3 regions of the Mesorhizobium sp. BH1-1-4 genome follow, and region 1 is predicted to be linked to each of the others. Evidence: riboswitches for the same ligand, from Rfam matches in the RefSeq annotation. Region 1 holds a riboswitch; each other region holds the start of a gene.
What was found. A riboswitch is a leader RNA that binds a small molecule or an ion and turns the genes downstream of it on or off. The one in region 1 is predicted to bind cobalamin.
Positions count from the first base shown of each region.

Region 2: it holds a riboswitch for cobalamin, as region 1 does, so the genes downstream of both, LB569_RS27895 (DUF1636 family protein) here and LB569_RS04000 (DUF1636 family protein) in region 1, are expected to answer to the same signal.
Region 3: it holds a riboswitch for cobalamin, as region 1 does, so the genes downstream of both, LB569_RS21420 (aromatic ring-hydroxylating oxygenase subunit alpha) here and LB569_RS04000 (DUF1636 family protein) in region 1, are expected to answer to the same signal.

Region 1 covers NZ_JAIUIN010000002.1:56,788-64,574, reverse strand. The annotation lists gene LB569_RS04015 (FecCD family ABC transporter permease) at 1-298, opposite strand, end outside; gene LB569_RS04010 (ABC transporter substrate-binding protein) at 298-1,245, opposite strand; gene LB569_RS04005 (ABC transporter ATP-binding protein) at 1,290-2,078, opposite strand; gene LB569_RS04000 (DUF1636 family protein) at 2,075-2,488, opposite strand; cobalamin riboswitch at 2,578-2,785, opposite strand; gene LB569_RS03995 (AraC family transcriptional regulator) at 3,037-3,870, shown strand; gene LB569_RS03990 (antibiotic biosynthesis monooxygenase family protein) at 3,931-4,245, opposite strand; gene LB569_RS03985 (helix-turn-helix domain-containing GNAT family N-acetyltransferase) at 4,487-5,437, opposite strand; gene LB569_RS03980 (DSD1 family PLP-dependent enzyme) at 5,508-6,653, opposite strand; gene LB569_RS03975 (D-arabinono-1,4-lactone oxidase) at 6,650-7,787, opposite strand, start outside.
Region 2 covers NZ_JAIUIN010000026.1:25,410-33,196, reverse strand. The annotation lists gene LB569_RS27905 (NADH-quinone oxidoreductase subunit A) at 1-135, opposite strand, end outside; gene LB569_RS27900 (winged helix-turn-helix domain-containing protein) at 471-1,670, shown strand; cobalamin riboswitch at 1,700-1,905, shown strand; gene LB569_RS27895 (DUF1636 family protein) at 1,943-2,377, shown strand; gene cobW (cobalamin biosynthesis protein CobW) at 2,374-3,426, shown strand; gene LB569_RS27885 (cobaltochelatase subunit CobN) at 3,445-6,984, shown strand; gene cobG (precorrin-3B synthase) at 6,981-7,787, shown strand, end outside.
Region 3 covers NZ_JAIUIN010000013.1:129,073-136,859, forward strand. The annotation lists gene LB569_RS21390 (glycosyltransferase family 2 protein) at 1-618, opposite strand, end outside; gene LB569_RS21395 (glycosyltransferase family 2 protein) at 618-1,370, opposite strand; gene LB569_RS21400 (glycosyltransferase family 2 protein) at 1,426-2,178, opposite strand; gene LB569_RS21405 (serine kinase) at 2,175-3,224, opposite strand; gene LB569_RS21410 (PqqD family protein) at 3,258-3,689, opposite strand; gene LB569_RS21415 (hybrid-cluster NAD(P)-dependent oxidoreductase) at 3,831-4,931, opposite strand; gene LB569_RS21420 (aromatic ring-hydroxylating oxygenase subunit alpha) at 4,952-6,199, opposite strand; cobalamin riboswitch at 6,313-6,515, opposite strand; gene LB569_RS21425 (DUF680 domain-containing protein) at 7,001-7,204, shown strand; gene LB569_RS21430 (DUF680 domain-containing protein) at 7,277-7,483, shown strand; gene LB569_RS21435 (DUF680 domain-containing protein) at 7,552-7,758, shown strand.

The DNA.
Region 1 (7,787 bases):
CCGTCTGCAGCAAGGCGCCGACAATGCCCAGTCCGCCGCCGACACAGATCGCCAGGATCGTCCGCGGCAGCCGCAGGTCGACGACGATCTTGCCGACCGGGCCCGATATTCGCGGCTCGTCCAGCCCGATGGCACGGCCAAGCGCGGCGATGACATCGCCCAGAGGTATCAGCGTCGAGCCGTAGGCGATCGACAGCAGCGCGAGAGCGACGAGCGCCACCGTGCCCGCCGCCATGGCCAGCGTGAACGCGCTGTGCCCTGACAGCGCGCCCGGTTTTTGCTCTCGGGCAAGATGCATCAGAACGCTTCCGGATGCATCGCCCTGGCGATCTTGCCGATGGCTTCGATGTTCGCTGGTCCCGGCGTCAGCTCGGCGTAACGAAGCGCGACGAAGCGCTCGTTCTTGACCGCGTCCGTCTCTTTCATCGCCGGGTGCGCCTTCAGGAAATCGAGCAGTTTCCTGTAGCCGCCGCCGTCCTGATAATCGAGCAGGATGAGGAATTGCGGATTGCGCGCCCCCACCGTCTCCCAGTCCGTGTTGCCCCAACTGGTTTCCATGTCGGCCATGATGTTGTCGCCGCCGGCGGCCGATATCATGGCGCTGGGGATGGCGAATTTTCCGGCTGTGAACGGCTTGTCCTCGCCGGAATCGTAGAGGAACACGCGTGTTCCCTTGCGATCACCGACCTTGGCGGTGATATCGGCTAGCTGCGCTTTCCAGCCGGCGACGAGCTTGTCCGCTTCCGGCTCCTTGCCGAAAACCTTGCCCAGCTTTTCGACGTCGCCATAAAGCAGGTCCATGGAGGCGGCCGGGCGGCTCTTGTCGAGATGGACGCAGCTTTCGGTCAGCACCAGCGTCTTGATGCCATGCGGTGCGAGCGTGTCGGGGGTCACGTCGCCGCCGGGCTTCATACCGTAGTACCAGCCGGCGAAGAAGAAATCGGGCTCGACCGCGACGAGATTCTCCAGCGTTGGATATTTCGGCGCCAGTTCTGGGATGGAACCCTGTTCTGCCTTGAATTCGGGGCCGACCTTGTACCATCCGGTGATGCCCGTCAGGCCGACGATCGAGGGCTGCAGTTTCAGCGCGAAGGCCATCTCGGCCATGTTGAGATCATGGATGACCGCACGCTTCGGTGGAGCGTCGAAAGTCAGCGGGTTGCCGCAGCTGTCGACGGTGACGGGGAAGGCGAAGGCCGTCGAGGCGAGCAGCGAGAGGACGAGCGAGATGGCAAGGCGTTTCACGGATTTGCTCCTTGGTTGAACCGTGTCGGATGATGAGAGGGTGATCACGATGGCGGCGCGGCGCGATTCGGGAGTTCGAACACCGTCAGTTCGCGATCCTCGGTGGGATGGCGCAGGCGGAACACGTCGACGCCGAAAATCTCGCGGATCAGCTGCTGGGTCAGCGCCTCATGCGGCGGCGCCAGAGCCTGCAGCCGCGCCTCATTCATCACCGCGACCTTGGTGGCGAAGGGCGCTACCAGCGTCAGATCGTGCAGCACGGCGATCACCGTCATGCCCAAGCCGGCCACCAGTTCGAGCAGTTGCGCGCGAGCGCGCGGGTCGAGGTGGTTGGTCGGTTCGTCGAGAAACAGGAGCTTGGGTTCCTGCGCGATGGCTCGGGCAAGCTGGGCGCGCTGGCGTTCGCCACCCGACAGCGAGCCGATGGTGCGGCCGAGCAGCGGCAACAGGCCGGTCCGGCGCAGCGCATCCACGACAATGTCGCGCTCCTCGCTCCGACGCCCCAGGCCGGCATGCGGGACTCGGCCGAGCTCGACATAGTCAATCACCGCCAGACGCGGATCCGGCTGGTCGGTCTGGCCAACGACGGCGATATGCAAGGCCCGCTCGGCCGGCGAAATCCTGTCCAGGCGTCGCCCGCCAAGCTCCACCTCGCCCGAACTTGGCCTGAGCATGCCGGACAACATGCGCAGCAGCGTGGTCTTGCCGGCGCCGTTGGGACCAATGATGGCGAGGCGGTCGCCTGATGTCACCGACAGGCTGACGGCATCGACCAGAGCCCGGCCATTCGCCGTCGCGCTCAGGTCGCGCGCATCGAGAAGCGGCGTTGTCATCGATTGCCATCCGCCGGCTTGCCCGGTGCCGGGATGCGGGCCAGCGTCTTGCCGGCCAGGCGCGGCGGACGTTGTCCGGAATTGCACCAGCCGTCGGCAAGCGAAGCGTAGAGCCTGGCAAACCGCACGAGATCGCCAGCGTCGGCCTCTGCATCGATCGAGCCGAAGAGATAGGCGGCTTTGCCCGGCGCCTGGAAGGCCACTGCCAGCGGGCGCGCGCATCCCGCCATGCAAGCCACGCCCTCGACCGTGAAATCACGCATCAGGTCAGGCTGGGCCGAGAGACGGGAGCGCAATTCGGCGCACAGAGCTTCGCCAGACCTGACGCCGGTCGGCACGTCGCGGCAAAGCGTGCACACGATGATCTGGTGCCTTTGGGTGCGGTGAATACGATCGATTGCGCCGTCCAACGTCCCGTCACTTTCAAAACTGGCGACGGAAGGATGTTGGTCGACCGGCCGACAAGACCGATGTCCACGTTTCCTCCCGGCACACCCCGTCCGGTCAACTCGGTGATGGCAGGTCTCCTGGCTCACGGGTCTCCGCGCAATCCTGCCTTCCCAGCCTTGCCGGCCAGTGGCGTTCCGGATCTTGCTCGCCGCTTACAGTTGCGGGGGCAGCCGCGGCCTCGACCCAAATCGGATCCCACCGCGTTCCCTTTTCACCCCTCGCCTTTCGGCTCGGGGACCATCACGAGTCGCAGCCTAGGCCGCGAGCGGCGCCGAGGCAAGACGATCACTATGTTCTGTTATAACAATACATGCACTCAGTCAATCGCTGCCGACACGGCCATCACCGTGCTGTTCGACGGTACCTTGCCGACACGGCCATCCGAGTCGATCACAGCAGGCACCCAATGAGAACGCGCGACCGCTTGCCCATTTGCGCGATGCGCAATTTCGATCAAACTGGGCGGGCTGCGAGGCGCCAGGGTGCGGATGCCAAATGCGAGGAGCACATGAACCCGACCGAGAAAGCGCTATGGTTTGTCGAAAGCCATCTGCCTGACGTCGTTACGCTCGACGACGTCGCGCAAAGCAGTGGCGTGTCGCGCTTTCATGTGACGCGCGCCTTCGGCGCCGCCACCGGCCGCTCCGTCATGGGCTACATGCGCTCGCGCCGGCTGACCGAGGCGGCGCGCAAGCTGGCTGGCGGAGCGCCCGACATTCTCAGCATCGCGCTCGAGGCCAGCTACAACTCGCATGAGGCTTTCACCCGTGCCTTCCGCGACCAGTTCGGCACCACGCCGGAACTGGTGCGCGCGCAAGGTTCGACCAAGTCCCTCGACCTCGTGGAGCCTATCCTGATGGACAGCTCACTTCTCACCACACTCCAGCCGCCGCGCTTCGAGACCAGCCGGCCCTTCCTCGTCGGCGGGCTCGGCGAGCGCTACAGCTGCGAATCCAGTGCCGGCATTCCCATGCAGTGGCAGCGCTTCGCTCCATACATCGGCAACATACAAGGCGAGATTTCAGGCGTTTTCTACGGCGTCTGCCTCAATGGCGACGATGCCGGCAATTTCGACTATGTCGTCGGCGTCGAGGTGCGCGACTTCGCGGATCTGCCGAAGGAATTCCAACGGGTGCGGGTGCCGGCACAGAAATATGCCGTGTTCACGCATCGCGAGCACATCTCGACCATCCGGCGTACGATCAACACGATCTGGAACAGCTGGCTGCCCGCCTCAGGCCATGAAATCGCCGACGCGCCGGAATTCGAGCGCTATGGCCCTGAATTCGATGCCCGCACCGGCAATGGTGGGCTGGAGATCTGGGTGCCGGTCAAATCATAGGGGCTGGATGCCGAATGGGCCACGCCCCGGCAGCAGCCGAGGCGCGGCCCGCCGCCTCGCCTATTCCACGGTGAGCGCGACCTCATAGAGGCCGGGATGGGCCTGCCCCAGGGCCTGGTTGCGATCGAGGAAACCGCTCGTCCGCAGATGCTCGAAGACGCGCCGCATGGCCGCCTGATCCCGCGCCTGCGCATAGTTGACGACGCGTGAGCCGTCGAGTTCCCTGTGCAAGCTGGCCGACATCCAGCCGGGAATGCCACGACAACTCATTGCCGCCTCCCGCAAAAGGTCGATCAGCGCCTGCTGTCCGCCCTCGGGCACGGTGAAGACGTTGATCTGGGTGATGACGCCGGTGTCGGCGCGAATGATGGGCATTGTCTCTTCTCCTTCGTTGGCGCCTGGCACACGAAGGAACGCCGATCGGCGGGACCCCGAACGCCAAGCCCGGCGTCAAAGCACGCCGTGGCTTGCCGTGGGTTCCCATTCTGGATGGGAACGGAGCTTCCATCTGACGGAAGGGAGCGGGCTTACCGTTTGCCGCTCCAGGGTCCTTTTCGACCCGTATTCGATACCATTGGCGCAAACCGCCAGCAACCCGGCATTGCCGGACAGCTCGCTAGAGATCGAGATCCCAGTTCTGGCCAACCAGATCCTTGCCGAAGGAATAGTGGGGCTCTTCCTCGGTCAGCCTGAATCCGGCCGCCTGGTAGATGTGCCGGGCGGCGGTCAGAATGTCGTTGGTCCACAGGGTCAGCGTCTTGTAGCCCCTGGCGCGGGCAAAGCCGATGCATTCCTCGACCAGGCGCTTGCCGATGCCGAGACCCCGCGCCGAAGGTTCGACATAAAGGAGCCGCAGCTTGGCCACCTGGTCGGACTTGCGCACGACGAAGACCGAGCCGACGACCTCGCCTTCCCGTTCGGCGATCCAGCCGCGCTCCCATTTCGGATCGTAGGATTTTACGAAATTGGCCAGGATTTCGGCGACCAGCGCTTCATAGGTTTCGTCCCAGCCATAGTCCTGGGCGTAGAGCATCCCTTGCCGGCGGGTGATCCAGCCGATGTCGCCGACCTGCGGCGGCCGCAGCAGGTAAGGGATTTTCGGCTCGGCACTGTCATCCAGCAGTCGCTGTACCGTGCGCATGGAATTGACCAGCCGGTCCTGCTCCGAGGTGGGCAGCCGATCGAGCAGCGCCGCGACCTGGTCGTGCGAATCCTTGTTCAGCGGCGCGAAGGCGTTCCTGCCCGCCGGCGTCAGCGCGATCGTCGACTGCCGCGCGTCCGAAGCAAGGGTGGCCCTGGAGATGAGGTGAAGGCGCTCGAACTTCTTCAGCAAACGGCTGACATAACCGGCATCGAGGCCGAGATCGCGCCCGAGGTCGGTCGCGGTCAGTCCGTCACGATGCGCCAACTCGTACAGCACCCGCGCCTCGGTCAACGAGAAGGCGCTCTTCAGCAGCCCTTCGTCGAGCAGTCCGATCTGACGCGTGTAGAACCGGTTGAAGGCCCGAACCGCATCGATCAGGTCCTTGTTGTGCGCAGCGTTGTCGGGCTGATGGTGAATGGTCATGGACATCTCCTGTCCAAACACGATCGCCGATTTACTTGACGCAGTCAACTATTAGAGACGGTCTGCCCCATCACATCATCGGCAATACCGGCCAGCGATCCACGATTCTGCCACGGGAAAGGACCGCGATCGGCCCGAACTGCTGCAGCACGGCCTCGCTCTGCGTCGGCCGCAGGAAAGCGTAATCGTCGGGCTTTGCAGTCGTGTCGGTTGGCAGGCCCATGAATTGTTGGTTGGAGGACAGGCCGAGCAGGCCGTTCGTCTTCATGCCCTCGGGAAACACCGGCTCGGCCATCCATTTGCCGCCATAGAGGTAGCAGCCCTTGCGCGGAAACCGGCCGAGCGCCTGCAGCAGGCGCGAGACCGCCGGCGGGCCGGGCAGCATCGGCTCGACCACTTTCAGGATCGGCGTCGCGATGAAGGCGGCCGGCTGAAAGCCATCGAGGCCTGGCGTGTCGAAATCGCCAGGCAGCACGAAGGCAGAGCCCATCGACACTTCATTGGCGGCGCCGCCATGATGAAGCAGCGCGGTCTTGCTGCCGCCAATGTTGAGTATGCTTCGCTGGTCGGCGCCGAGGCGCGCCACGAAAGCCGCAACTCGTTCCGAGGCTTGCGCCAACGCCTTGGCCGGCCCGCCGAACAAGCCCGGTATGTGCGGCGCATGCGCCTCATAGGCCATGACGCCTTCGCAGCGCAGCCCTTTGTGGGTCGGCAGCAATTTCAAAGCCCGCGACAAGGCCTCCGGTTCGGCGAAGCCGCCGCGATGCAGTCCGACATCGATTTCGAAAGCGATGCGCAGCTCGACACCGAGTTCGTCGGCGAGCGCGCCATACTCCGCCAGCCTCTCCTGGGTATCGATCAGCCAGCAGACGCGCGACCAGGCCGTATCGCCCCTCGAAAGCACCGCCCTTGCCGCGCCGACCGGCATCGGCTTGCCATAAAGGAGATCGGCGTGCGGAAACGCCGTCAATACCGCCTCGCTGATCGGCGGATGGAAGGTCATGAAACGGTGGGTTCCAAGCGTATTGCCGATATGGGCAAGCAGCGGCAGGCAAGCGAGCGACTTGTCGACCAGCCGCACGGCGAGGCCGGGATCGAGCCTCTCCCTGACCAGGGCGATGTTGCTGTCCAGCCGGTCACGGTCGAGCAGCAGGCAAGGTTGGAAAATGCCCGCCTCTCGCAGCGCATCCGAAAGCGTCGCGAAGTAAGCTTTCATTGATCGATGCCGAACAGGTCGGCCATGTAGGGCGAGACGAAACGGTTGTGCGGATCGATGTCGCGGCGCACCGCCATCGCGTCGTCCCAGCGCGGATAGAGCTTTTTCAGGTCGGCCGCCTTCAGGGTGTGCATCTTGCCCCAATGCGGCCTGCCGCCATATCGGCGGAAGATCGGTTCGGCCGCGCGCATGAACGGCAGCGGATCGTTCGCCGCGTCGTGGTGGATGGCGATGGAACAGGTGAGCCTTTTGTGAAAGGGCGAGAGCCAGAAATCGTCCGGTGCCACCGACCGCACTTCCATCGGGAAATAGACCTCTGGAAAATGCTTCTCGGTCAGGTCGATGATCTCGGCCAGCGCCTTCGGCCCCTCCTCGAAGGGAAGGTGATATTCCATCTCGTTGAACCGGGTCTGCCGGTCGCTGGCATAGACATTTAGCCAGTCCTGCACATAGTCCTCGGCCGGCACTTTGGCGACCGCGCCCAGGATCAGCCGGCGGCGCAGCGACGGCAGCCAGGCAAGCCCGGTGCGCAGGCGGCGCAGTGTGCGCAAGGAGCCCTCGTCATCGTCGGTCGGGCGCGTCGTCGTCGCTTCGGTGCTAAAGTCGCTGGCGATGAACTGCGCGTAACCGGAAAACGGAATGTAGTAGAATTCGGCCGAGCGATGGGCGGCCATCATCGTTTCGAAATCGCGCAGCATGTCGGCGATCGGCAACACCCATTTGCGGCGGCGCAGCCGGTAGGTCGCGATGTTGTTCAGCGTCACTTCGCTGAGCACACCGAAGGCGCCGAGCGCGACGCCGATGGCATGGATCGTCTCTTGATCCCCGTCCCGCTTGAATTCGCGGACCTTGCCCAGCCCGTCGACGATCTGCACCGTGTCCAGTTGCGTGTGATAGGCACCGAGCGTCGGCCCAGAGCCATGGGTGGCCGTGCCCAGCGCGCCGCCTATCGCCTGACGGTCGATGTCGCCCATATTGGGCAGGCCCTGGCCAATGCCTTGCAGGATGTGCATGAGCGAACCAAGCCGCGTCCCTGCCCGCACGCGTGCCTGATTTTTTTTCGCGTCATGCGAGACCAAGCCTTCGAGCTTCTCCAGCGACAGGATGGTGCCTTGCGACTTGACCAGCGGCGTG
Region 2 (7,787 bases), on a different contig from region 1:
GTAGGCGGAAAGCTTTTCGGGATCCGGGTTGCGGTAGGCCACCAGGAACGGCGCGACCAGCAGCGCCAGGCCGACGACCAGTGCCACGCCGATAAACAGGACGATGGGCAGGTACGAACTGAGAAGTGCGTTCATGCAGCGGCTTTCCGTTGGCGCCAATCCACTTTGACTACAGCACCGAACCTTAATGCGGAAGCGTGACAGATTAACCGCTGAACCGTTTTAAGGGGGCCTATGCTGCAACGCGGCGAGGGTTAGCGCAGCACTTCCAGCGAAGCAAGTCAAACCTTGTTCAAAACAACGAGCTGGACGGCATTCCGGGAGAAACTGGTCTCATACGCTCCTGTTTGATTTCCTTCGCTTTTTACTCCACTTTTCTCTCCTGACAGGATTGCCACCAAAACCCTGCTAGCATGGGCTGGAATCACCCCATCACATCTTTGTCAAAGCACCCTCAGAGTGACGCCTGCATGAAGGAAAAGATCTCGCTTGCCACCGCCCGGCGCATCGCGCTCGCCGCGCAGGGGTTTCTCGACCCCCGCCCCGCCGGCACGCCCGACCGCCGCCATTTCGCCCGCGTTCTGTCCCGCACCGGCCTGCTGCAGATCGATTCCGTCAGTGCGGTGGTGCGCGCACATTACATGCCGCTCTATTCGCGTCTTGGCCCCTATCCCCTCGCCTTGCTCGACAACGCCGCCGTGACGCGCAAGCGCACCGTGTTCGAATACTGGGCGCACGAGGCCTCCTTCCTGCCGGTCGAGACCTACCCACTGATGCGCTGGCGCATGCGGCGCGCCGAGCAAGGCGACGAAATGTATCTGGGGCTGGCCAAATGGGGCCGCGAGCACGCCGCCTATATAGAAGAGATCTACCGCGAGGTCGTCGAGCGCGGGCCGATCGCCGCTTCGGCGCTCGAAGGCCAGAAAGGCTCCGGCGGCTGGTGGGGCTGGAGCCACGCCAAGCACGCCTTCGAATGGCTGTTCTGGGCCGGCCGCATCACCACGGCGCACCGACGCGGTTTCGAGCGCTTCTATGACCTGCCGGAACGCGTGCTGCCGCAGGCGATCCTCGACCTGCCGGTGCCGGCGGCCGAGGACGCGCACCGCGAATTGCTGCGCATCTCCGCCCGCGCCCATGGCGTGGCGACATCGGGCGACCTGCGCGACTATTTCCGCCTGTCGCCGGCCGATATGAAAGGCCGGCTGGAGGAACTGGTCGAACTCGGCGACTTGCTGCCGGTCCGTGTCGAGGGCTGGGACAAGCCGGCTTACCTTCACAAGGACGCCCGTATGCCGCGCAAGATCGAGGCCCGCGCCCTGCTGGCGCCGTTCGATCCGGTCGTCTTCGAGCGCTCGCGCTCGGAACGGCTGTTCGATTTCCACTACCGCATCGAAATCTACACGCCGGCTGACAAGCGCCAATATGGCTACTATGTCCTGCCCTTCCTGCTTGGCGACAGGATCGTGGCGCGCGTCGACCTCAAGGCTGACCGGCCGGCCAGTGTCCTGCGCGTCCACGCGGCTTATGCCGAGCCCGGCGCACCGCCAGAGACGGCGGCTCAGCTCTTCGAGGAATTGAAGCAGATGCAGGGCTGGCTAGGCCTCGAACGCATGGAGGTGACGCCTGCCGGCGATCTGGGCCCGGCGCTGGCCGACATCACGGTGTCGTAAGCTCGCGTTGACACCGCTGCCCGCAAGAGCCTAAATCCGATCCAGACGGTCTCCTCTCAGCAAAGGGAGGAGCCAAGAGGGAATGCGGTGCGGGCTGAAAACCCAAATCCGCGGCTGTCCCCGCAACTGTAAGCGAAGAGCCAAGGCCGAAAGCCACTGGGATTGTCCCGGGAAGGCGGCTACCCAAGGCGATGACCCGCGAGCCAGGAGACCTGCCGTCTGGAATGCAAGAATCCGATCGCCCGGCGGGTTTTCCGGGCAAGGAGCCTGATTTGGATCGCGACAGCAGTTTTTCGGCTGAAACAACAGACGTTTTGTCCGGCGAGGGTGATTCCCTGGCCGGCGTGACCGTCATCGTCTGCGCCTCGTGCCGCGACGAGACCGGCTCCGACGCCAATCCCCGGGCCGGCGAAATTTTGGCGGAAGACACGCGCCAGGCCGCCTCGGGCGAGAACATCCGCATCCGCACGGTCGAATGCCTCGGCAATTGCAAGCGCCGGCTGAGCGCCGCGATCCTGCGCGACGGCTGCTGGAGCTATGTGTTCGGCGACCTGACCACAACCAGCGGCGCCGATCTCGTCACCGGCGCCAAGCTCTTCGCCACCTCGACCGACGGCCTCATTCCCTGGCGGGGCCGGCCCGATAGCCTCAAGCGTGGCCTCGTTGCCCGCATCCCTCCTCTCGACATGCTGAAGGACTTGACATGACCGCTCCAAATTCGGCCGGCAATCTCTCCCGCGTTCCCTGCACCGTCGTTACCGGCTTCCTCGGCGCCGGCAAGACGACACTGGTTCGCCATCTCCTGGAAAATGCCGGCGGCAAGCGCATTGCCATCATCGTCAACGAGTTCGGCGACATCGGCATCGATGGCGAAATCCTCAAAGGGTGCGGCATCGACACCTGCCCCGAGGAAAACATCGTCGAACTGGCCAATGGCTGCATCTGCTGCACCGTCGCCGACGATTTCGTGCCGGCGCTCGACCAGATCCTGTCGCTGACGCCGAAGGTCGACCACATCCTGATCGAAACCTCCGGTCTCGCTCTCCCCAAGCCTCTGGTTCAGGCTTTCCAGTGGCCTACGGTGAAGAGCCGGGTGACCGTCGACGGCGTCATCGCCGTGGTCGACGGTCCCGCACTTGCCGAGGGCCGCGTCGCCAACGACATGGACGCCCTGCAGGCGCAGCGCGCCGGGGATGACAGCCTCGACCATGACGATCCGGTCGAGGAAGTGTTCGAGGACCAGATCGCCTGCGCCGACCTGATCATCCTGTCGAAGAGCGACCTGATGGATGCCGCCGGTTCGGCCCGCGCCAACGCCATCGTCAACGAGCATTCCGCCCGCGCCGTGAAGATCGTGCCGACGTCTCATGGCAAGGTCGATCCCTCGGTGCTGCTCGGGCTTGGTCTTGCCGTCGAGGACGACATCGAGAACCGCAAGTCGCATCATGACGGCGCGTTCGATCATGAGCACGATGATTTCGACACCTTCATCGTCGACATCCCCTCGATCGCCAATCCGGACGAACTGGCCAAGCGCGTCACAGAGGCCGCCGAACAGGAAAACGTCCTCCGTGTGAAGGGTTTCGTCGAGGTCGGCGGCAAGCCGATGCGGCTCCTGCTGCAGGCCGTCGGCCCGCGCGTCAATCATTACTATGACCGTGCCTGGACGGCTGATGACGACCGCCGCTCGCGCCTCGTCGTCATCGGCCTCAAGGGGCTGAACCGTCCGGCGATCGAACGTATCCTCGCCGGCTGATTTCAGACACGGACCGCGATGCACATCCTCACCACGACCTCCGCCTCGCTCGACGACCTCGCCGAGCCTGTCGATCTCCGGCAGACGCCGGCGGATATCGTGGCCCTGTCCTTCACCGACAGCGATCTCGCCGGACTGGCGGCGGCATGGAAGGCGCAAGCCGATCGCCTGCCCTCGATGCGGCTCGCGTCACTGCGCGACCTGCGCCATCCCATGTCCGTCGACCTGTGGATCGACAGTGTGGCCCGCCACGCCAGGATCATCCTGGTGCGCATCCTCGGCGGCTACGACTGGTGGCGTTATGGTTGCGACCAGCTCGCCGCGATTGCCCGCGAACGCGGCATCAAACTGGCGCTGCTTCCCGGTGAAAGCCACGACGAGGATCTCAGGTTGATCGAATCCTCGACGCTGCCGCGCGCCGACCTCGACAGCCTTCTCGGCTATTTCCGCGAAGGCGGCCCGGCCAATATGAGCGCGCTGGTGCACAGGCTGGCAGGCCTGGCTGGACAGGACACGTCGGTCGCCAGTCCGGTCAGTGTGCCGAAGGCCGGTTACTATCAGTCTGGATTGGGGGTCGTGGAGAAGCCGGACCTTTCAATGGTCGGCGCTCCCGTCGTCCCAATTCTTTTCTACCGATCGATGCTGCTTGCAGCCGATGTCGCACCCATAGACGCTCTTTTTGAAGCTTTGGAGCAACGCGGCATGCTCCCGATTCCCATCTTCGTCTCCAGCCTGAAAGACCCGGTGTCCCTGGCCTTTGTCGAAAATGCCCTCGCCTCGCTGAAACCCGCCGCCATCATCACCGCGACCGCTTTCGCCTCCGGTGCCGAGCCCGGCGTCGAAACCCTGTTCGACCGCGCTGGCGTGCCCGTCTTCCAGGTCATCGTCGCCACCACGCGCCGCGATGTCTGGGAAAACAACCAGCGCGGCCTGGCGCCCGCCGACCTCGCCATGCATGTCGTGCTGCCCGAACTCGACGGCCGCATCCTTGCCGGTGCCATTTCCTTCAAGGGCGAGAGCGATGTCGATCCCGCACTTGGCCATCGCGCGCTGGCCAACCGGCCGGAGCCGGATCGCGTGGCGCAGGTGGCGGGGCGTGTGGCGGCTTTCATACGCCTTCAGGAGACGCCCCGTGCCGAGCGCAAGCTCGCCATCCTCATTCCCGATTATCCCAGCGCTCCTGGCCGCACCGGCTATGCCGTTGGCCTCGATGTGCCGTCGAGTGTGTTGGCCATGCTGCACGACTTGAGCGAACAGGGCTATGTGGTTGGAGAGATTCCGCAAACGCCGCGTGAATTGCTGGATGCGCTGGAGCGGAGCCAAGGCGGGCTGGGGCTGGAGGATTATTTGGCCTTCTCTACGGAGTTGCCGATAGTGGCAATTGCTCCAGTAGAAGCCGCTTGGGGAAAGGCCGATGACGAGACAGGATTGCGCGAGGCGCCCCCCTCTGTCCTGCCGGACATCTCCCCCTCAAGGGGGGAGATTGAGCTGTCATCGCCGATTTCGCCAATCCCAAACGTTGAAAGTGGAGCGCCGCCAGCGAAGCTGCTGATCTCCCCCCTTGAGGGGGAGATGTCCGGCAGGACAGAGGGGGGCGCCTCGCGCAGACCTTCGCTATCAAGCAAAAAACACTTCCCCTTCCGCGCCGCCACCTTCGGCAACATCACTGTCGCCCTCGCCCCTGATCGCGGCCGTTCCGCCGACCGCCGCGCCGACTATCACGACCCGACGCTCCCTCCACGCCACGCGCTGATCGCCTTTGGCGTGTGGCTGCGCAGATCGCTCGGCGTCCATGCCTTAATCCATGTCGGCGCCCACGGCACGCTGGAATGGCTGCCGGGCAAGACCGTCGCGCTTTCGCAAAACTGCTTCCCCGAAATCGTCACCGGCTCCCTGCCGGTCATCTATCCCTTCATCGTCTCCAACCCCGGCGAGGCAGCACAGGCCAAGCGCCGCATCGCCGCCGTCACCCTTGGCCATCTGCCACCGCCGCTGACAGGCGCGGGGTTGGACGAAAACCAGCACAAGCTCGAACGCCTGGTCGATGAATACGCCCAGGCCGACGGCCTCGACCGCCGCCGCCGCGACCGTCTCGCCAGGCTGATCGTCGACACCGCGCAAAAGACGGGCCTCGCTTCCGAAGCCGGCGTCGCGAAAACCGACGCACCCGACGAAGCGCTGCGCCGCATCGATGCCTGGCTCTGCGATCTCAAGGATTTCGCCATCAAGGATGGACTGCATATCTACGGCCGCGTGCCCGGGGACGAACCCGACGCCATACGCCGCCAAAGCGCGGAAGCCGAGAAGTCGGCACTGCTCGCCGCGCTCGATGGCCGTCACGTCAAGGCCGGCCCGGCCGGCGCTCCCGCACGGGGCCGCTCGGACGTGCTTCCAACCGGCCGCAATCTGTTCACCTCGGACCCGCGCACCATGCCGACGCCGACCGCCTACGACCTGGGCAAAGCGGCGGCGGAAGAAGTGGTGCGGGCCTACCTGCAATCGCATGGCGACTGGCCGCGTTCGCTGGTCATCGATCTCTGGGGCTCGGCCTCGCTGCGCACCGGCGGCGAGGAGATCGCGCAAGGCCTGGCGCTGATGGGCTGCCGGCCGCAATGGGACACTGCCACGGGGCGCATCACTGGCATCGAGGTGTTGCCGCCGGCCACGCTCGGCCGTGCGCGCGTCGATGTCACCTGGCGCATCTCAGGCCTGTTCCGCGACATGTTCCCGACCCAGATCGCCCTGATCGACGCCGCCGCCAACGCCGTCGCCGCACGCGACGAGGACGATTCGGAAAACCCGCTCGCGGCAAAAACCCGTGCCGACGGCAAGGTCAGCCCGCGCATCTTCGGCACCTCGCCCGGCACGTACGGCGCCGGCGTCGAGGATTTGCTGTCGGGCGGCGACTGGGGTGCGCGCGAAGAGATCGGCCGCGCCTATCTCGACGCCACCTCGCATGCCTATGGCGGCGCCGGCGGCGAAGGCGTCTCGGCGCCCGGAGCGTTTGAAGGCCGCATCGCCGAAGCCGACCTTCTCGTCCACACCGGCGACGATCCCGGCCGCGACATTCTCGAGGGCTCGGCCGACGTCGCCTTCATCGGCGGCTTTTCGGCCGCCCTGGCCGCACTCGGCAGGAACGCCGACGTCATCGTGCTCGACACCACCGATCCGCAAAAACCGAAGCCGCGCTCGGTCGGCGAGGCTGTCTCGCGGGTGGTGCGCGCCCGCGCCGTCAACGCCCGCTTCATCTCAGGCCAAATGCGCCACGGCCCGCGCGGCGCCTCCGAATTCGCCGAAACGGTCGACCGGCTGGTCGGCTTCGCCGAAACCACCCATGCCATTCCGGGCGCGCTGATCGAGGCCGTGCACGATGCCTATCTCGGCGATCCTGAGGTCCGCGCCTTCATCTTGCGCGAAAATCCCGCCGCCGCCAAAGTCATCGCCGAGCGTTTTCTCTCGGCGCGCCGGCGTGGCCTCTGGCATCCCTTGCGCAATTCCATCGACGACGATCTCGCCGCGCTGATTGCCGAAGCCAACGCGCTCGGGGTGGCGGCATGAACGCCTTCTCGCGCCGTGGTGCCTGCCCTGCTCTGTCGGCGCCGATGCAGACAGGCGACGGCCTGCTGGTGCGGCTCAATCCGGTGGATGGTGGCCCATCTTCTGGAGGGTTGTCGCCGAAGCTGTTGATCGGGATCGCCGAATCCGCCTTGCGGCACGGCAACGGCATCATGGAAGTGACGGCGCGCGGCAGCCTGCAGATACGCGGGCTGACGACGGAAAGCGCTGCCTTGCTGGCGGCGGAGATCGATGCATTGGGAATCGCGGTGCGCACCGGCGTGCCGGTCGAGACCGGCCCGCTGGCAGGCATTGACCCTCAGGAGATCGCCGACCCGCGACCGCTGGCTGAGCGAATCAGGGTGGCCATCGATGAAGCCGGGTTGACACAGCGGCTGGGGCCGAAGGTTTCGGTGATCGTCGACGGCGGCGGACAACTGACGCTGGACGCGGTGACGGCGGACATGCGGCTTGTTGCGGTGAGCACCGATGCGGGAATCCGGTGGCGGGTGTCGGTTGCCGGTGACGGGCGGAATGCAAGGCTGCTCGCGGTTGCTGATGAAGGTGTGGCTCGTGATATAGCCGTCGCGGCTCTAAGGATGATCGCCGAGAAAGGCCGCGAGGCTCACGCAAGGGATTTGTCGGAGAGGCAGTTGGTGTCCCTGGCGGGTTGGCTATGCCTGACAAATTTGCGCGAGGCGCCCCCCTCTGTCCTGCCGGACATCTCCCCCTCTAGGGGGGAGATCGGCAGCTTCGACGCCGGATTTTCTTTAGCGACACCGGAAATTGGCGAAACCGTCGGCGAC
Region 3 (7,787 bases), on a different contig from region 1:
GTAGCCGCGGTCGCGCGTGGCATCGCGCCCGTAGGACAGGCTGCCGGGTCTGATTCGACGCAGCGCCAGCACCTCCTCGATCATGTCGAGGGCAAGGCCCGCCTCGCGTGCCCGCGCGATCCAGTCGATCATCTCGCCACGGCCGCCCGGCGGATCGACGACGGGTCCGACGGTCTCGGCAACCTCGCGCCGGATCAGCATCGTGGTCCGCGACCAGCCGGGCAGAGCCGCGCCTTCGGGCGCATCTGGCCGATCATTGCGGAAATTCCGCCATTGGCAGAAAACTCCCGATGCCGCGGGAAATCTCTCGAGATGCGCGAGCTGTGTTTCGATCTTGGCGGGCAGCCACAGATCGTCGGCGTCGAGCGTCGCGATGAACGGCGTCGACAGCGCGGCGATGCCCCTGGTCGTGGCGCTGCCCGGCCCGGCATTTGCCTGGCGCAGCAGGCGCAGCGGCAGGTCCGTTCCGCCGATCGCCGCGGCGAGGTCGTCGGTCGATCCGTCGTCGACAATCACCACCAGTTCAGGCCGCACCGTCTGGGCCGCGACCGACCGCAGCGTCTCGGCGATAGTGTCGCTGGCGTTGAAGGCCGGTATGACGACGCCGTATCCGTCCATCACAGGGAGTGCCAATCTGTCAGTTTGTCCAGCTCGAAGATACCTTCGATCGGCCGTAGCGACGGGTCGGCCTTGCGCCGCTTCATGGATTTATAGATAGCGCGCAGGAATTCCCGCGACTGGACGTCCTCTTGCCTCGTCATGTTGCCGGCATGCCGTCTGTAGTAGAGTGCGACCGTGTCGGGAAGCACGTATCTGGGGCCGATCTCAAAACCGCGCAGCAGGTAGTCGGTGTCTTCGGCCTGGACGAAATCCTCGTCGAAATCACCTATGCGCGCGACGAGCCGGCGCGCGAAGATCGCCGCCGACAGGTGAATGCCACGAATCGTGATGCTGTTGCTGTCCGCCGTGGGCTCCAGGATCCCGTCATCGATCTTGTCGACCAGCATCATCCTTGAGTAGGTCAGATCGAGATCGGGATTCTTCCGGAAAAACGCGACATCCGCCTCGAAGCGCCCGGCCGGCGAGATGTCGTCCGAATCGAGGAACGAGACCAGGTCTGCCTCGGGCTTGAGCAGCCTGAGCCCGCTGTTGCGCGCCCGCGTCACCCCCATGTTCTCTTGCCGGAACAGCCGGATGCAGGAATGATCATGCATCATCGCGCGCACGGCCTCGACCGAACCGTCGGTCGAACCGTCGTCGACGACGATGATGTCGAGATCGGCGGCGTCGCCTTGCCTGAGCAGCGAACGCAGCGCGGCGCCCACATAGGCTTCGCGATTGTAGACCGGCATGATCACGCTCAGCCTCATCCGCGACCTCGCGGCCGCTGCTGCACCATCCGATTTGATCGCGAGATATACCGCATTAAAGCACCCGCCAGTCGGGCGAGCTCTTGAGCTCGAAAATGCCGGGAATCTCACGCAGGGATGGGTTGGCCCTGCGTCGCCGGATCGATTTGTGGATCGCCCGCATGTGGTCGCGGAGCCGGCTCTCGCGCTTCCCGGTGATATTGCCGGCATGGCGCCTGTAGTAGATCGCGACCGTCTCCAGAAGGCGGTAATTCGGACCCGTTTCGAAGATGCGCAACAGATAGTCAGTGTCCTCGCACTGATCGAATTCCTCGTCGAAATAGCCTATGCGATCGATAAGCGCCCTGCTGAACAGGCCGGTGCTCATTGAAATTCCGCGCAGCGTTACAGTGCGACTGCCCGCTACCGGCTCCATCCTGTCATCGTCTATCTGCTCGGCCAGGGTCATCAGGGAGTAGGTCAGGTCAAGGCCCGGCTCGGCCTTGAAGCAAGCCAGATCCGTCTTGAAGCGTCCGGCAAGCGAGATGTCGTCGGAATCGAGGAATGACACAAACCCGGCATCCGGCGGCAAGTGTCTAAGCCCGGCGTTGCGCGCCCTCGCGACGCCCATATTGGGTTGCAGGACCAGGCGGATGCAGGACGCCTCGCGCATCGCAGACCGTATCGCCTCCACCGAGGCGTCCGTGGAGCCGTCGTCGATGACGATGATGTCGAAGTCGGCGTCAGCGCGCTGCCTGATCAGGGAGCGCAGCGCCGAGACGACATAGCGCTCGCGATTGTACACCGGCATGATCACGCTGAGCTTCACGAGAGGCCTCGCGTCAGGAAATTCTCGATCGCGCCGGCGATTTCTGCCGGGTCGGTGCCGAGGGACAAACGAAAGCACGGCAAGAGGCGGGTCAATTCGCTGAAGAAGCGAAAGCCGCTTTCGCGCTCGCCCGGCATCTGGGCGATGCCGGACGGCGCCAAGGCAATCATGGCATCCCTGCGTGACACCGGCATGATCGAACTTGCTCCGCCACCGCTGATATGTGGCACCACCAGCGCGACGATGTCCAGCATCGCGGGCACCGGGCGGGGCGTTACGTCGCCAATGTGAAACGTGTGCTTGCCCTGCCAGTTCAGCGGGCCTTGCTCAGCCAGCCTCTGTTGCAGGCCCAGCCGCGCGAAACCTCGCGCGTCCTGTTTCAGGGTGGAGAAAAGGGGCCGCGCGGTCACGCCCCCGACGAGATCGATCAGCACATAGTCGTCGCCGACACTGTCGAGCCCATTGAGCAGGCCGGCGGCGACAGTGCCGGATTTCCCCGCCCCGCCCGCGCCGGCGAGCAGGATACCCTTGCCGTCGATGCCGAGCGTGCCGGCATGGGTCAGCCGCATGCCGCGCGCGGCATATTCCCAGTGCAGGAAGGCGCGCAGCGGCGCCCCCGGCTCCCAGGGCGGAAAGGCATCGGCCGACGCCATCAGCTGCACGCCAACGCTACGGTGCGGATCGTAGATCTGCCAGAAATCCAGGTCGTGGAAATAGTGGCCGCGCAACCCGGCTTCGGCGAGCCGTTTGGCAAAACCGTGCTCGGTGAAATGCGCGTCGCCCCATCGCGCGGGCTCCGGAATGCCGTGGATGCCGGGATAAGCGATGAAGACGCGGCACGCGGCCGGTTCGGGCCGATCACGTCCGGCTTCGACAAATGCATGGCCCAGTGCATCGGCAAGCACGCCGTGACCGAGATGCACGGTCAGTTCCAACAGGGGCAGGCTGACCTTGCATGTGGTCGGATAGCGCAAGCCCGCATTTTCGGCGGCGGCGAGGAGATACCGGCCGTAATCGGGCAAGGTTTCCAGCGTGACGCGCGGCATCAAGCGCCTTCCATCACGGCAGCGGCCGGCCCGTCAGGAAGCCTGCTTGACCGCCGGCCAGCCGAGTGGTTCCTCGACCTCGTGGATGGGATCAATGACGATCAGGTCGGCGAGGTCGTCGTGAATGCTCACATCGAGCGGCTCGTTCGTGGCGGCCAGCTCGGCGGCCAATTCGTCCGGCAATGGCTGCACCGTCGCGTCGGAAGGCACCAGCAAGCCCAGTTCGAGCAATTGCGCTATGAAGTGATCGAGTTGGGCCTGGCCTATTGTCGAGCCGCCCGCGGTAAGCCCGACCAGAGCCCGGGCGTCCATTCCGGACGAAAGTGCCTGCCACACCTTGCTGCCGGAATCGGAGAAGCCGAAATACTTGCCATTCGCAAGGTTGAGCACCACGGCCTCGCCATCGAAGGATTCGAAAACGATATCCCGGCTCGCAACCGCATAGGCATGGGATTCATGCATCATTGTCGCCCCGCTTAGCATTCCTGCCCGCCAGCAGGACCCGTTCCACCGACAACGCCTGTAAACTTTCGGTTGTTCCTTGGCAAGGTAACCTTTGCCGGTAAGGCGCCGGCCATATGCGGGATCAGTCGAAGGCCAGCCGGATCAAACCTCGATTTCCAGTGCCGACAGTGGCTTGGAACAACAGGCCAGGATGAAGCCGTCGTCGATCTCGTGATCGAGGATGCCGCCATTGTGGCTCATCTCGACGGCGCCGGAGACTTTCTTCACCTTGCAGGTTCCGCACAGGCCGAATTCGCAGGCTGCCGGGATCCGCACGCCCGAGGCGCGGGCCGTCTGCAGCACGGTCTGGCCGGCGACGCACTCGGCATCGACGTCCGACATCGCGAAGCGGATAGGTGTTGCTGCTTCGACGGGAGCTGCCGCACCGTCCTGCTCCGGCGAGGCGAACGGCGCCTGGATTTCCTCGACGGTCGGCGCGGCAAAGCTTTCCTGATGGTATCTCGCCATGTCGAAGCCGGCGGCCTCCAGCATGCCGCGCACAGCACGCATGAAGGGATCGGGGCCGCAGCAGAAGATCTCGCGTTCACGGAAATCGGGCGCCAGCAGCGGCAGCCGGATGGCATCGATGCGGCCCATATGGCCGTACCAGCCCTCGCGGCTCGACCGCTCCTCGATCATGAAGCCGAGCGACAGGCCCGGCATGTGGCCGCCCAAAAGTTCGAGTTCCTTGCGGAAAATGATCTCTTCGGGACGCCGCGCGCAATTGACGAAGCCGACATCGGTCCAGGGCGCGCAATCGTTCAGCCAGCGCAGCATCGACATCATCGGCGTGACGCCGGAGCCGGCCGAGATGAACAGATATTTCGCCGCCGGGTGGCAGTGCAACGAAAAATCGCCGCTCGGTCCATAGGCCTTGACGTGCGAGCCGGGGGTCAGGTGATCGAACATCCAGCGTGTGCCGATGCTGCCTGCCTGCGCCTTCACCGTCACCGCGATGGAGAACGGCCGCGACGGTGACGACGACAGCGTGTAGGTGCGCATCAGCGGACCGTCCGGCGTCGGCAGTTCCAGCGTCACGAACTGGCCCGGCTTGTAACGGAACCAGGTCTGGTTGTCGGAGCGGAAGGTGAAGGTCTTGACGCCGGGCGCCTCATCGCTGACGCCGGTCACTTCCAGCACCTGCAGCCTGTCGTTCCACGGCGCCATCTGGTCGAGATGGCGATAGAGGCCAAGGTCGGTCATGGCATTCATCCCTCAGCCTCTCATGCCACGCTGCGCAGCGCCGGCCGGCCGCCTTCGGCAAGGCGCGGGCCGATGAAGCGCGCGTACCAGTCGACGAACTGGATGACGCCGCCTTCATGCAGCTCCGAATAGGGGCCGGGCTCATAGGCCGGCGACAGGATGCCGAAGGCGTTTTCCTCGACGATGCGGCGGTCCTGGTCGTTGGTCTCGGTCCAGACATGGGTGAGGTCGGCGAGATCGTAGTCGACGCCCTCTACCGCGTCCTTGTGCACCAGCCATTTCGTCGTCACCGCCGTTTCTGTGGCGCTGACCGGCAGCACACGTAAGGTGACGGCATGATCGACCAGGATATGGTTCCAGGTCGTCGGATAGTGGTAATGCATCAAGGTGCCGATCCGGTCGGCCGAGACGCTGTCGGACAGGTTCTTGCTCACCGCCCGCTTGCCCGTCATCGTGTAGCTCTGGGCATCGCGCAGCAACGGCGCGCGGGTGGCACGGTATTGTCCAGCCGGGTCGATGCGGAATTTGCTGGGCAGGCCAACAGCCTCGCATTTGGCCCAATGCGCCAGCATTTCCGGATCGCTGTCGGCGCCCTGCACGCCGGTCACGGTCGGCGCTTCCGGGAAGGTCTTGCACAATTCCGGATGATTGCCGGCGCAATGGTAGCATTCGCGGTTGTTTTCCCAGACCAGCTTCCAGTTGCCCTTCTCGATGATGGTGCTCTCGAAGGCGATCTTGGCCTCGCTGAGCCGGTGCGGCTGCAGATAGGGCTCGATCATCGCCCGCATCGGCGCGAAGTCCGCCGGCTCCTTGGCCAGGCTGATGAAGACATAGCCGGCGACGCTTTCGCAGGCGACTGGCTTCAGCCCGAACTGGCTCTTGTCGAACCCGTCGGCCATCTGGCGGGCGAACAGCAGCCGGCCGTCAAGCTCGTAAGTCCACTGGTGGTAAGGACAGACCAGTTTGGCGGCCATGCCTTTGTCGCTGTTGCAGACGCGGCTGCCGCGATGACGGCAGGAATTATGGAAGGCGTTGATCTTGCCCTGCTGGTCACGCACCAGCACGACCGGATAGTCGCCGATCTGCACGGTGATGAAGCTGCCCGGCTTGGGCAACTCGCAATCATGGCCGATGAACAGCCAGTCGCGATACCAGATCAGCTCCATGTCCAGCTTGAAGTAGTCCGGGTCGGTATAAAAGGGCTGTTCCAGCGAAAAGCCTTGTCTGCGGCTGTTCAAGAGCCTCAGCATGTCGTTGCGCGCATCCATGTCCTGTCCTCATTTTCAAGGACTGAACTGGTGGTGATGGAGGAAGGATTGAGCGCAAGCCGGCAAAAGCCGGACAAACATCATCCGCCCCTTGACCGCCCACCGCGATCAGTCGAGTTCTAGCGATCTCGGGCTGGTTTCCGGGCTCTGGAGTCGTCCTTGCGGACCATCGCGACACCTTCCCAGGCCTTCGCCCAGTGGTCTCCCGTTGCGACTTGAACTCCACCACCGTTGCGGGGGCAGCGCCGGAATCTGACCGGCTTCCCAATTCTCCGCTCCGTCGTCACGCAGCGGCACCTGAGATGGAATGATTTAATCACGACAGGGTTTGCGACATCGGCATGAAAGCGACATCGCCTCCATGCGGCGCGACACGCATGCTGGATGGTTCCGGCCGATGGAGGCGTCTTTATGGGAAGCCGCGCCGGCACCGTTTTCGACCCGTTGCCGGCGGCGAAAAAGGTTAACGGTTACGAAAAGTGACTATTAGCAGATTCTAAAATCGAACCGAACGGTTCGTTTCTGTTGACGGTGCGTGCAGGACGGTGTGAACGCAGGGCCTTCGACACAGTCGGTGATCGAAGCGGTGGTTCCAGTTAACCGGTTGATATAGCGAAGAAAAACAATGGACGTAAAAGGGCCTGGTACAATTTCAAGTGGTGGAGTCATGGTCCACGCGGAACAACTTCGTGATTGGAAACGGCAAAGGTGCTCTCCCACATCGGGGCTGTCCGAACGACGCGATTTTTAATCCCAAGACACGCCGCTAGACGGACGGAAAAAATACTGGAGTACCCCAAAATGAAAAAGATTGTTCTCACTGCCGCAGCCCTTCTGGCTATTTCCGGCAGCGCCTTTGCTGGTAGCGACCATTATGGTTCGAGCGCCGCGACCCCTGCTGCCACCTCTGTCGACAGCTCGTACACCGCTTCGACCAAGAAGTCGCAGCCGGCTGCTCAGACGCCTGTCCAGGGTGCCGATCACAACCTCTTCGGCAACAACTAATAGCCGCTCCCCGGCACGCGGCGGGATTGCCCTGCCGCGCCGGTGGACGCCACAAATTCAGGAGTATTTAAGATGAACAAGATCCTCATTGCTGCCGCCGCCGTTCTGGCCCTTTCCGGCAGCGCCTTCGCCGGTAGCGACAACTTTGGTTCGAACGGTGCCAACCAGGCGGCTGTCACTTCGACCGACAACGCGGCCACCGCGTCGATCGGCAAGTCGGCTCCGGCCACCCAGGCGCCCGTTCAGCAGGGCAGCGACCGCAACCTCTTCGGTCACTAATCCCAATCCCACGGCCGGTGGGTTCGCCCGCCGGTCCGACTGATTTCAAAAATTCAGGAGTATTTAGAATGAACAAGATCCTCATTGCTGCCGCCGCCGTCCTGGCCCTTTCCGGCAGCGCCTTCGCCGGTAGCGACAACTTTGGTTCGAACGGTGCCAACCAGGCGGTTGTCACTTCGACCGACAACGCCGCCACCGCGTCGATCGGCAAGTCGGCTCCGGCCACCCAGGCGCCCGTTCAGCAGGGCAGCGACCGAAACCTCTTCGGTCACTAATCCCAATCCCGCGGCCGGTGGGTTCGCCC